Regions from separate parts of the Arthrobacter sp. 01T428 genome, predicted to be linked through region 1. Evidence: riboswitches for the same ligand, from Rfam matches in the RefSeq annotation. Region 1 holds a riboswitch; the other holds the start of a gene.
What was found. Region 1 has a riboswitch for thiamine pyrophosphate ahead of thiC (phosphomethylpyrimidine synthase ThiC). Riboswitches for the same ligand answer to the same signal wherever they lie in the genome.
Positions count from the first base shown of each region.

Region 2: linked by a shared signal. The riboswitch ahead of AC1DJB_RS21180 (bifunctional hydroxymethylpyrimidine kinase/phosphomethylpyrimidine kinase) and the one ahead of thiC (phosphomethylpyrimidine synthase ThiC) in region 1 are both predicted to bind thiamine pyrophosphate.

Region 1 is NZ_JBFTPW010000001.1:733,497-739,498, forward strand. Features, by position in the region: gene AC1DJB_RS03425 (alpha/beta hydrolase) at 3-752, shown strand; gene thiC (phosphomethylpyrimidine synthase ThiC) at 753-2,582, opposite strand; TPP riboswitch at 2,578-2,685, opposite strand; gene AC1DJB_RS03435 (amidohydrolase family protein) at 2,763-3,857, shown strand; gene AC1DJB_RS03440 (VOC family protein) at 3,936-4,814, shown strand; gene AC1DJB_RS03445 (hypothetical protein) at 4,885-5,328, shown strand; gene rpsP (30S ribosomal protein S16) at 5,524-5,946, shown strand; gene AC1DJB_RS03455 (RNA-binding protein) at 5,948-6,002, shown strand, end outside.
Region 2 is NZ_JBFTPW010000027.1:43,016-49,017, reverse strand. Features, by position in the region: gene rplU (50S ribosomal protein L21) at 1-95, opposite strand, end outside; gene AC1DJB_RS21180 (bifunctional hydroxymethylpyrimidine kinase/phosphomethylpyrimidine kinase) at 516-2,036, opposite strand; TPP riboswitch at 2,028-2,124, opposite strand; gene AC1DJB_RS21175 (Rne/Rng family ribonuclease) at 2,269-5,412, opposite strand; gene AC1DJB_RS21170 (vitamin K epoxide reductase family protein) at 5,882-6,002, shown strand, end outside.

The sequences.
Region 1 (6,002 bases):
GGATGCAAAAGCAGCGCGTCGTGTTCGTCCATGGAGCAGGCACATTCGGCGCTGCGGCGTGGCCGAAACAGCATGGCATGGCGCTGGCGTACGATGCACTGTTCCTGAAACGCCACGGCTTTGATGCGCAGACCGAGCCTTTGGAATCCGATGTTGCAGCCGATGTGGAGATTATCCTCGAGTGCCTCGGAGCTCGGGAGGCCGCATCGGCCCCCGGCCCCGCGCGTGGGGGCCATGTGGTCGCGCACTCGCAAGGCGCGATTTCCGCCATGTTGGCCGCGGTGGAGCGGCCGGACCTGGTCCGCTCCCTCGTGCTGGTGGAACCGGCTTGTCTTTCCTTGACAGCTGAATTACCCGCCACCGCGGCGTACCGGGCACTCATGGAGCCGTTGTTCCGGATCCGGCACGAACTCAGCGATGACGATTACCAACGCGAATTCGTCCGCAGGGCGTTTTCTTCCGAGGCGGCTGTCCTCAGCACCCCGGAGGCCCGGCGAACCGCGCGACGCCTGCGGCTCCAGGCTCCGCCGTGGGAAGCGCCCCTGCACATTGTGCCGGGAGTTCCCACGCTTGTGCTGACCGGTGGTTGGGAACCCCTCTACGAAGAGATCGCCGGGTACTTGCAGGAAACCGGCGCCCTCCACCGCGTTGCGGCTGGAGGACACCGGCCTCATGACTCAGTTGAAGGAGACCGGATCATCCGCTCCTTCATCGCGGATGCCAGCCGCGCAGGATCAGTCCAGGCTTCCTGATCAGTTCAGGTTTCCTGACGCCGCCTCACGTTTTCCTGCGGGAACCTCAAGCTCGGGCAAGTAGACCTTGCCCCCTGATGCCAGGAACTCCTCGCTCTTTTCGCGCATGCCGCTATACATTTCCGCGATGGCCGCTTGGGAATCGGCTGAGCCGTATTCGTCGCGGATGTCCTGGCTAATGCGCATGGAGCAGAATTTTGGTCCGCACATGGAGCAGAAGTGCGCCGTCTTGGCCGGTTCTGCCGGGAGTGTCTCGTCGTGGAAGGATTCGGCCGTGACCGGATCCAACGACAGCGCGAACTGGTCACGCCAGCGGAACTCGAAGCGGGCCTTGGACAGCGCATCGTCGCGTTCGTGGGCGCCGGGGTGTCCCTTGGCCAGGTCAGCGGCGTGGGCGGCGATTTTGTACGTGATCACGCCGGTCTTGACGTCGTCCTTGTTGGGCAGGCCCAGATGTTCCTTCGGAGTGACGTAGCAGAGCATCGCGGTTCCGTAGCGTGCGATCTCCGTGGCGCCGATGGCGGAGGTGATGTGGTCGTAGCCCGGGGCGACGTCGGTGACAAGGGGGCCCAGCGTGTAGAACGGCGCGCCGTCACACAGCTCCTGCTGGCGCTCCACGTTCTCCCGCACCAAGTGGAACGGGATGTGTCCGGGGCCTTCGACCATGACCTGCACGTCGTACTGCCACGCGCGCTTCGTCAGCTCGGCCAAGGTGTCCAGCTCGGCGAACTGCGCGGCGTCGTTCGCGTCCGCCGTCGCGCCCGGGCGCAGTCCATCACCCAGCGAGAACGCGACGTCGTACTTGGCGAAGATTTCGCAGAGCTCGTCGAAGTGGGTGTAGAGGAAGTTTTCCTCGTGGTGGGCCAGGCACCAGCCCGCCATGATGGAGCCGCCACGGGAAACGATGCCCGTCACGCGGTTCGCGGTGAGCGGCACGTACCGCAGCAACACGCCGGCGTGGATGGTCATGTAGTCCACGCCCTGCTCGCACTGCTCAATGACGGTGTCGCGGAAGATTTCCCACGTGAGCTTGTTGGCTTCGCCGTTGACCTTCTCGAGGGCCTGGTAGATGGGCACGGTGCCGATCGGTACGGGGGAGTTACGGATGATCCATTCGCGGGTGGTGTGGATGTCATCGCCCGTGGACAGGTCCATGACGGTGTCGGCGCCCCATTGCGTTGCCCACTGCAACTTGTCGACCTCTTCGGCGATGGAGCTGGTGACGGCCGAGTTGCCGATATTGGCGTTGATCTTCACCAGGAACGCCTTGCCGATGATCATCGGTTCGGATTCGGGGTGGTTGATGTTGTTGGGGATGATGGCCCGGCCGGCAGCGACCTCGCTGCGGACGAGTTCCACATCGCAGTTTTCGCGAAGTGCCACGAACTGCATTTCGGGCGTGACGATGCCCTGTTTCGCGTAATGCATCTGTGTCACGGTCTTGCCGTCGACGGCGCGGCGGGGCACCGGCTGAGCCCCCTTCCACTCCGCGGAGGCGGCGCCGCGGCGGACGGCAGACTTGCCGTCGTCGAGCAGGTTCCGTTCGCGGCCGCTGTAGGCCTCAGTGTCGCCGCGGGCTTCGATCCACTCGCTGCGGAACGGTTCGAGGCCCACTACGGGATCACTCCCGGGTCCGGCGGTCCGGTACACCTGGAACGGGGCGTTGGCCTCGCCGTTGGGGGACGGTTCGAGGGCGATTTCCGTCACTGGAACCCGGATTCCCGTGTCGGCATCCTCCAGGAACGCGAGGGAATGCGACTTGAGGGAGTGGGTCACATCGTGGTCCGATCCCTTTTGGGTAGGGCTCAGCTGTGTTTCTTTGGTGCTCAAAGGATTACTCACTTCCTTCGCCGGCATTACCCGGACAGGTTCAACGGTCGCAGGCTGCATCAGCCCGATCTCAGCCCTTGCAAGGGCCCCCGTGTGGTCGTAGACGAAGCTACCACAGCTGCCAGCGCTTGTGACAGATGTGACCGCGCCGGCGAAGCTCCCGGGAACTAGGGTGGAATCATGGCGGAAATCATCGAATTCAGCGGCGCCGTCCTCACCGGGCCGGAGGAGGAACGGCGCGGCCTCTGGTCGGTCGACGGACGGCTGACCTTCGTCCGGCCACTTGCGAAGCCCGACGTCGTCCTGGACGGTTGGGTGCTTCCCGGCCTGGTCGACGCGCATTGCCACGTTGGCTTGGGCAAGGGCGGAGCTGTCGACGAGGAGACTGCCCGCCTGCAGGCGACTGCGGACCGGAATGCCGGGACCCTCTTGATCCGCGATGCCGGATCCGCAAGCGACACGCGCTGGCTGCAACGCCGGGCGGACATGCCGAGGATCATCCGCGCGGGCAGGCACATCGCGAGGCAACGGCGGTACATCCCCGGGCTGGCCGAAGAGGCGGAGCCGGAGGATCTGATGGAGGCAGTCCGCAAGCAGGCGCGGTCCGGAGACGGCTGGGTCAAGATCGTGGGGGACTGGATCGACCGCTCCGCCGGGGATCTCGGCCCGTCCTTTCCGGCCGCCGTCGTCAAGGACGCCGTCGCGGCCGCACACGACGAGGGGGCGCGGGTGACCGCCCATTGCTTCGCCGAAGGGACAATCGATGACATGCTCGACGCCGGGATCGACTGCATCGAGCACGCCACCGGATTGTTGCCCCACCACATTCCCCGGCTGCTGGACCAGGATGTGCCGATTGTCCCCACGCTCATCAACATTGCGACGTTTCCGGACATCGCGAAGCAGGCTGAAACCAAATTTCCGCGCTACGCCGCCCACATGATCGCGTTGTGGGAGGGCAGGCATGAGCGGGTCCTTGAGGCGTTCGACGCCGGAGTGCGGGTGTACGCCGGAACCGACGCCGGAAGCGTCATCAAACACGGCCGGATCGGCGAGGAGATCCTGGAACTCCAGCGGGCGGGTCTTCCGGCGGCCGCCGCCCTCGATGCTGCCTGCTGGTCCGCCCGTGAGTGGTTGGGTGCCGACGGCATCAGCGAAGGCGCCAGCGCAGACGTCGTGCTCTACGCAAAGGATCCCCGAGCGTCCCTAGAGATCGTGCTGCAGCCCGGATGCACCGTTCTGAGGGGACACATTTCAGGAAGCGCCGGGCATTAGGAATAAATTGAAGCTTCAAGTAATTTAGATACATAGAGGTTGCCGAAGGGCGGCGCCACAAAAAGCCGGGAGTTTCACATGACCATCACATCCAGCCAGGATCTCCTTCCTGCCGAACTCACCATGGGCACTGTCATGCTCAAAGTGGGGGACATGAAGCTCATGGGCGACTACTACCAGCGGGCGCTGGGGCTGGACGTTGTCGCCGAACAGGACGGCGGGCTCTACTTCGGCCGGCTAGGCAAGCCGTTGGTGCACCTCGCGCCGGCCGCTGGTCTCCAGATCCCGGGCCGCGGAGAGGCCGGACTCTTCCACACGGCGCTGCTTTTCGAGGATCAGCCCTCGCTCGCCGCAACTGTTGCCTCCGCCGCGCAGTACGAACCCCACGCCTTCGTCGGCAGTGCCGACCACTTGGTCAGCGAAGCCTTCTACTTCACCGACCCGGAGGGCAACGGCATCGAACTCTACTACGACAAGCCCCGTGAAGGCTGGGAGTGGAACGGCAGCTCGGTCGTGATGGACAGCTTGCCGCTCCCGCCGCAGCGCTACCTCCAGCAGTACCTGAGTGAAGCGGCCGTGACGGGCCAGCATGGGGCGGGCGCCGGCGTCGGGCACGTCCACCTCCAGGTGGGCGACGTGAAGACCGCCCATGATTTCTACGTCGACACCCTCGGCTTCGAGCAGACCGCCGGCTGGCACGGGCAGGCCCTGTTTGTCTCCGCGGGCGGCTACCACCACCACATGGCCATGAACGTGTGGAACAGCCGCGGTGCAGGCCCGCGCAAGGACACCCTCGGCCTCGGCGAGGTGGTCATCGAAGTGCCGTCAGGAAACGACGTCGGCGCGCTCGCCGATCGCCTCAAGGTAGCGGGCATCGCCTCGCACCACACAGGCCAGGAGCTCCGCTTCGAGGACCCGTGGCGCAACCGCCTGCGGGTCGCGGTCCGCTACGCTTGATCCGACGGCGTGGCGCATCTCGGCCGCTGCGCCGCAGCTCCGTTGGCACGACTGAATGAGAGTACTTTCCATGGGCTTTGCTGAAATCTTTGTTGCCACCCACGATGAAGCACTCAAGAGGGCCGCTGCCCTGGAGAAGGGCAGCGACGTATCCGGCGCCGCGGTACGGATCCCGGGAATCAGCGATTTCGAAGTAGAACAACTCGGCGACCTCGCGGGCACGGCCGTGCACGCAGGCGGGGCCGACTATGAGCTTGCTTTGGTGGACGTCACCAGCGACGCCTTGCTGGGCGTCCCGGAAGCGATGGTGCGTGCCCTGTCTGAGCTCCTTAGCTACGAGACCGAAGGCGAAGGGAACGTCCTCGACGACGTCGCCGAACGCTGGGCGGCCCAAGAGGACATGCCCTTTGATGCCCAACAGGCCCGCCTGTACGTCCAGCAGTTGGCGGCCCTCGCGAGCGACGTCGAAAAGGCCGAACGGGGCGGTCTCTACGTCTGGTCCGCTGAGCAGTAACCCCGCAGAAAACCCGCCGCACGGGCTGCGTGTTCGAAATACTGTCCGCCATCTGGCACAATGGACAGGTACTCGATCCGCGCGGCCCCTCTCTCCGTGTGTGCATCTTGTCCTTGGAACCCTCAAGTATGGCCCGCCCCACGGGTGCAGAACGACGGGCTCAACCCCGTTTCAGAAACAGGAGTGACCACAAAAGTGGCCGTAAAGATTCGCCTTAAGCGCTTCGGTAAGATGCGCGCACCGTACTACCGCATCGTCGTCATGGACTCCCGCGCCAAGCGCGATGGCCGTGCGATTGAAGAAATCGGCAAGTACCACCCCACCGAAGAGCCCTCGTACATCGAGGTTGTCTCCGAGCGTGCACAGTACTGGCTGTCCGTCGGCGCCCAGCCGACCGAGCAGGTTGCCGCGATCCTCAAGATCACCGGTGACTGGCAGAAGTTCAAGGGCCTCCCGGGCCAGGAAGGCACGCTGAAGACCAAGGTCGCCAAGCCTGCTTTCGTTGCACCGGAGAAGGGTTCCGTCATCATTCCGGAAGCCATCACCAAGAAGGCCAAGCAGTCGGAAGCAACTGAAGCTCCCGCTGACGCTGAAGCAGAGACCACCGAGGCTGAGTAAGTTGCTGGCAGAAGCGCTCGAGCACTTGGTCCGCGGGATCGTTGACAGCCCTGAGG
Region 2 (6,002 bases), on a different contig from region 1:
CTGCCGGCTCCACCGGGGACGCGGTTCAGGGTTACGTAGTCTCCAACGGAAACCTTTTCTTGGCGGCCGCCTGCGCGGACAATCGCGTACACCACTTGGGCACTCACTTCTCTCGACGTTTATTACTAAATTTGCGTGCGGAACCCCGATCCAAAAACGGGCCTGGTTCACGCTGTGCCTCAACGCCGTGGACTCCGGTACGGAATCCATGAGTCATCCCTCGAATAGTTCTAAATGAAAGGTCAGTTCCAAATGAACGGTTTCTAGGGGCATAACCCAAGTGTTGGCGTAAGCACCGAAGATCTAGATTACGCTAGTTTCGCCTTCGGCTGCAAATGAGGCCAGGTCCGGAGGCTGCCACGTGATGGCTGCCACAGACTGGCTATGCCGCCATCCGGTACCGTGCCCGTCCACCTTACCCTGCCGGCCGCGAAAAGCTCGGATCCTCACGCCGACACGCTGCAACGCCTGCGGGGGCAAGCCGCGTTCCGGTGCCTCCTCCCCGGAAGACCGGCTCAGCCGTGCAACCTTGGAGCATCGAAGAACGCCGTTTCATAGCGGCAGGATTGGGCAAACGCCTCCATCATCGCTGTGCACTCCGCGGGCGACGCAACCTGCGCGGCGGCATCCGTGATGTCGATCGCCTTGCGGGTGGCCTCCGCGAACGCCTCTTCCGCGTAGGTGCGCAGCCAATCCGCATAGGGGTGCTCGTCCGATACTCCGGCCTCGACAAACCCATGGTGGAGCCGCTGTCCCACCTCGGCGTACAACCAGTAGCAAGGCAACACGGCAGCAACCAGCACCGCATAGCTTCCCGACGCCGATGCCGCCAGCAAGTGGTCCACGTAGGCCTTGGTGACCGGGCCCAGCTCTCCGCTCACCTGGCGTCCACTGAGCCAATTCCGGTGCAGCTCGGATTCGACTTCAAGGCACATCTGCGAGCCGCGGGCCCAGAACAGCTGTTCGGTTTCACTCGGAGCGAGGGCGCTTGCCCGTGCCAGGACCCTGGAATAGCCGTTGAGATAGATGGCATCCTGGGACAGGTAGTAGCTGAACTGCGCTTCGCTGAGACCACCGGATTGCAAGTGCTGGATGAAGTCCAAGCCATAAATGGCTGCCAGTTCCGTTTGGGCGGCGTCCCACATCCGGACGGCGAAGTCCCCCGGTTGAAGGGCCTGCTGGAGCGCGTGGAAATGATGGATCGGCCCGTTGCCCTTCCCTACTTCCAGCACCTCGGACCGGGTCAGCGCCTCCTGGAGCCAGGGCTTGACGACACGCAAAGCAGACTCCCAATCGCCGAGCCGCGCCTTGGCCGTCGCCATCGCCGACGACAGGGAACATCCCGTCCCATGGCTATTGCGGGTCTCCACCCGTTGGCCGGCGAATTCCACCACGTCCTGGCTCAGGACTCCCCCGGTATTGACCAGGGCATCGGGGCAGCCGGCTCCCTGCAGATGGCCCCCCTTCACCAGGACGGTGTTTCCGCAGCTAGCGGCCAGGCGCTTGCCTTGCTCCAACGCCGATGCCCAATCAGTGGCAACAGGCTCGCCAAGCAGCATGGCCAATTCCGGAAGGTTGGGGGTCACCAGGTCTGCGAGGGGCAGCAGTTCCCGCAGTGCGGTTTCAGCGGACTCCGCGAGGAGCCTGTCGCCACTGGTCGCGATCATCACTGGATCCAGGACGACGACGGCGGGGCGCGCCTCGCCGAGCCAGCGGCGGACTTCGTGGATGACCGCCGCGTCCCCGAGCATGCCGATCTTGACGGCATCAACCGTGATGTCGTCGCTAATGGCGTCCAATTGCTGGCGCAGGAACTCCACGGGAGGCACATGGACGCCAGTGACGCCCTGTGTGTTTTGTACAGTGAGCGCCGTGATGACGGCCATGCCGTAGCCGCCATTGGCCGCAATGCTCTTCAGGTCTGCCTGGATCCCAGCACCACCTGAGGGGTCCGAGCCGGCGATGCTGAGGACCCTGGGGATGGGGCGCTGGATGGCCTTGAGCGGGTAGACAGATGATTGCGCCGAAACAGTCATGCGAGACATCCCTTCGCCGGTGCTAACCGGACAGGTTCAACGGGTCTGGTCTCAGCCGGCTCGGTGCGCGGCACCCCGTGTCAGTCCCCTAGCTTAACCCTGATCACGCCTCGCCCGCTGAAATCGCCCATTGCAACCGGACTGCCAGGGTCGGCGGATTGGCCCACAACGCCGAAACCCCGGCGGTTTCCACAGGAGCGGAAACGGCCGGGGCTTAGGCACGGTACTGCGTTCAGAGTTCGGACTTCGGCACACCGACGCCGAGGATGATCGGTTCCGCTGCCGCCGTCGGCTTCGTCGGGGCGGCGTCTGCTGCCTTGGCCTCGTGCGCGGCCCCACCGGAAGCAGCCGCGGCAACCTCGTGGTGCTCCACGTTGGTGGCGTTGGCGGCACCCTGGGCCCGGCTGGCGCTACGGTTGCGTCGGCCTCGGCGTCCACGCGAACCCGAGTCCGGGGATTCACCGCTTGCAACGGCTGCGGGGGCCCCTGCGGGGGTTTCTTTGGCTGACGTTGACGTCGTGGCGGTGTCCGGAGCTTCTCCGAGCCCTGCGAATGCCTGTGCCAATAGGTCCAGGCTCATGGCAGGTGTGCCACTTGCAGGCTCCTCTTCGTGGTGGACGAAAGGCAACGCAACTTCCTCGCCGCCGAATCGCAGCACAGGCTTCGAACGTTCCTCGCCACTCGAAGCAGCGGCCGGAGCCTGGACCGGGGCCGCTGGTGCCTGGACCGGGGTTACTTCCGCTGCGTGCCCGTCGGCGAGCAATTCCGCCGCGTGGTGGAGCTCGTCGTCGTGCAGGTGGGCAGCGTGGGCTGCAGCCGCGATGGTGGCAAGGGCTGCGCGGGTGGCTGCCTGACGGTTCGGGTCGGTGGATTCCACAGTGTGGACCGGCACCGAAGGGGTGACGGGCAGTTCAGTGGTCCCCGGCCCCGTGCCGCGGCCGCGGCGACGCTTGCGCTGCTCGGGGCGGACGGCTGGCTGTGACTCCGTGCGCGGGTGGTGGTGTTCAGCTGCCACCACGTTGGCCCGACGGTGCTCCACGGGCTCGTCGTGCGTGACGATTCCGCGCCCTGCGCACGTCTCGCACTGCTCGCCGAAGACCTCCAGCAGGCCGGTGCCCATGCGCTTGCGGGTCATCTGGACCAATCCAAGCGAGGTCACCTCGGCGACCTGGTGCTTTGTACGGTCCCGGCCGAGGCACTCGACCAGGCGGCGCAACACGAGATCGCGGTTGGATTCCAGGACCATGTCGATGAAGTCGATGACGATGATTCCACCGATGTCGCGCAAGCGGAGCTGGCGGACCACTTCCTCGGCAGCCTCAAGGTTGTTCTTGGTGACGGTCTCCTCGAGGTTGCCGCCGCTGCCGGTGAACTTCCCGGTGTTGACGTCGACAACCGTCATGGCCTCCGTGCGGTCGATCACGAGCGAACCACCGGAGGGCAGGAAGACCTTGCGCTCCAAGGCCTTGTGGATCTGTTCGTCCACGCGCCATGCCGAGAAAATGTCCTGATCCGAGGTCCACTTCTCGAGGCGTCCCACCAGGTCCGGCGCCACGTACGTGACGTAGGCCTCGATGGTGTCCCAGGCTTCATCGCCGGAGACGATGAGCTTGGAGAAGTCCTCGTTGAAGACGTCACGGACAACCTTGATGGTGAGGTCCGGTTCGCCGTACAGCAGTTCCGGAGCCAGGATCTTGGTGGACGTGGACTGGCTTTCGATGCCTTCCCACTGGGCCCGCAAGCGGTTGATATCGTGTGTCAGCTCTTCCTCGGAAGCACCCTCGGCGGCGGTACGGACAATAACGCCCGCGTTCTCCGGGAGGCGGTCCTTGAGGATTTTCTTCAGGCGGTTGCGCTCGACGTCGGGCAGCTTGCGGGAAATTCCCGTCATTGACCCGCCCGGTACGTACACAAGGTAGCGGCCGGGAAGTGAAATCTGGCTCGTCAGGCGTGCGCCCTTGTGGCCCACCGGGTCCTTGGTGACCTGGACCAGCACGGAGTCGCCTGACTTCAGGGCGTTCTCGATGCGGCGCGGTTTGCCTTCCAGGGTGACGGCATCCCAGTTGACTTCACCGGCGTACAGTACGGCGTTGCGGCCGCGTCCGATGTCTACGAACGCGGCTTCCATCGACGGCAGCACGTTCTGGACCTTGCCCAGGTAGACGTTGCCGATGAGGGAATCCTGCTGTGTCTTGGACACGAAGTGCTCCGCGAGCACGCCGTCTTCGAGGACACCGATCTGGATCCTGTCGTCGCGCTGGCGAACGATCATCTGGCGGTCGACGGACTCACGGCGGGCCAGGAATTCGGCTTCGGTGATGACCTGGCGGCGGCGGCCGGTCTCGCGGGATTCGCGGCGGCGCTGCTTCTTTGCTTCAAGGCGGGTGGAGCCCTTGACGCTCGTGACTCGGTCGGAGCCGCTGGTGGACTCAACGTGCGCGCGGGGAGCGCGGACGCGGGTCACCGTGTTGGGGGGATCGTCGTCTCCGCCGCCCGTCAGTTCCAGGTCCTGATCGCCGCGACGACGGCGCCGGCGACGGCGGGAGGTCACGCCTTCTTCGAGGGCCTCCTCGGTACCGGCTTCTGCCTCGTCCTCGGATTCCGCAGAGGTTTCTTCTCCCGCGTCATCACGCTCGGTGCCCCGGCGTCCGCGACGGCCACGGCTGCGACGCCGACGGCGGCTGCCGGCTTCGTCCAGTTCGTTCTCCTCGGAACCTTCCTCAGCTTCGGCCCGCGGTTCCTCGTCGACGACGGCCGGACGGACAACGGCGCTCAAGTCAGGTGCCTGGAAGATCATGGACGTGACGGAGGCAGGTTCCAGGAACAGCGACGCGATCGGACTTGCGGCTTCGGCGTCGACGGCCGGCTCCCCGGTGGTTTCCTCGGGCGCGGGCTCCGCGGCCGGCGGCTCCACAGTGGTTTCCCCGGGCGACGCAACGTCGGCAGCCGGTGTTTCAACCGGGGCTTCTTCGGCAACGGGCTCGGCGCTCTTTGCCCTCGTCGTACGACGCCGGCGGACCGGTTTTTCGGGGGCGGCTTCGGCCTCTGGTGCTATTTCAGGTACGACGGCGGCAGCAGCCTCCGGTGCCTCGCCACCTTCCGTGGACGCTTCTTCAGCGAAACCCGGCAGCGGCTCGGAGGTTTCGACCTTCTTTCGAGCCCTGGTGCGCCGGACGGGAGCCTTGGGCGTTTCCGTGTCGCTCGCTTCGGCGACAGGCTCGGCGGCGGTTGCGGCAGCTCCGGCGTCGGGGGCTTCATCCGCGGCGACCGTCTTCGGTGCAGCCTTGCGGCGGGTGCGGGTGACCTTTTTGGGTGCTTCGGTGGTCTCGGTGGACGCCGCATCTTCGGCGGCGGCTACAACTTGCTCATTATCCATATGTGGCAACACTCCTGCCCTTGCGCAACCGCCACATCCGGTGCCCAGAGGGGCAATATTGTCAAAACCCGCAGGCGTTGACAGAAGTCAGTAGTAGTCTTTCCGGTTCGCACCAGCATGGGGGTGCGGCATCCACGGAAAGCCGGCTTCGCTCCAAACCCGTTGTTCTAATGCCACAACCAGGTGCCGTCCATGGTCACTGCGGCCCTGCCGGGGATCATTGGATCCTGGGCATGCCCTGCAAATGATTGGCGGTCTTGGGAACAAGATACCGGACCGGATTCCGCATGTGGATCGGCTTCCGGCCATGTTCATTCTCTCACACGCCCGCACTCCCGGCAGGAAGCATGCCCTGAAAGCTTCCGTGCCGCCGCCTTTGCTGGACGCGTCCTCCAGCCTCCGCGGCTAGAATCCTCCCAAGAGCAGTCCCCGGTCCTGCGCCGGGCCATCCAGAAAAGGACAGCCAACCATGCCGAGCCCCGCCAGCCCGAACCTGGCCAATAACGATGCCCGCTCCCTCAGGCAGGAGGGAACCGGCAAGCACACCGACGACGCAGCCATGCCGCGCATGGTCCGCGACCGCCCCTTTG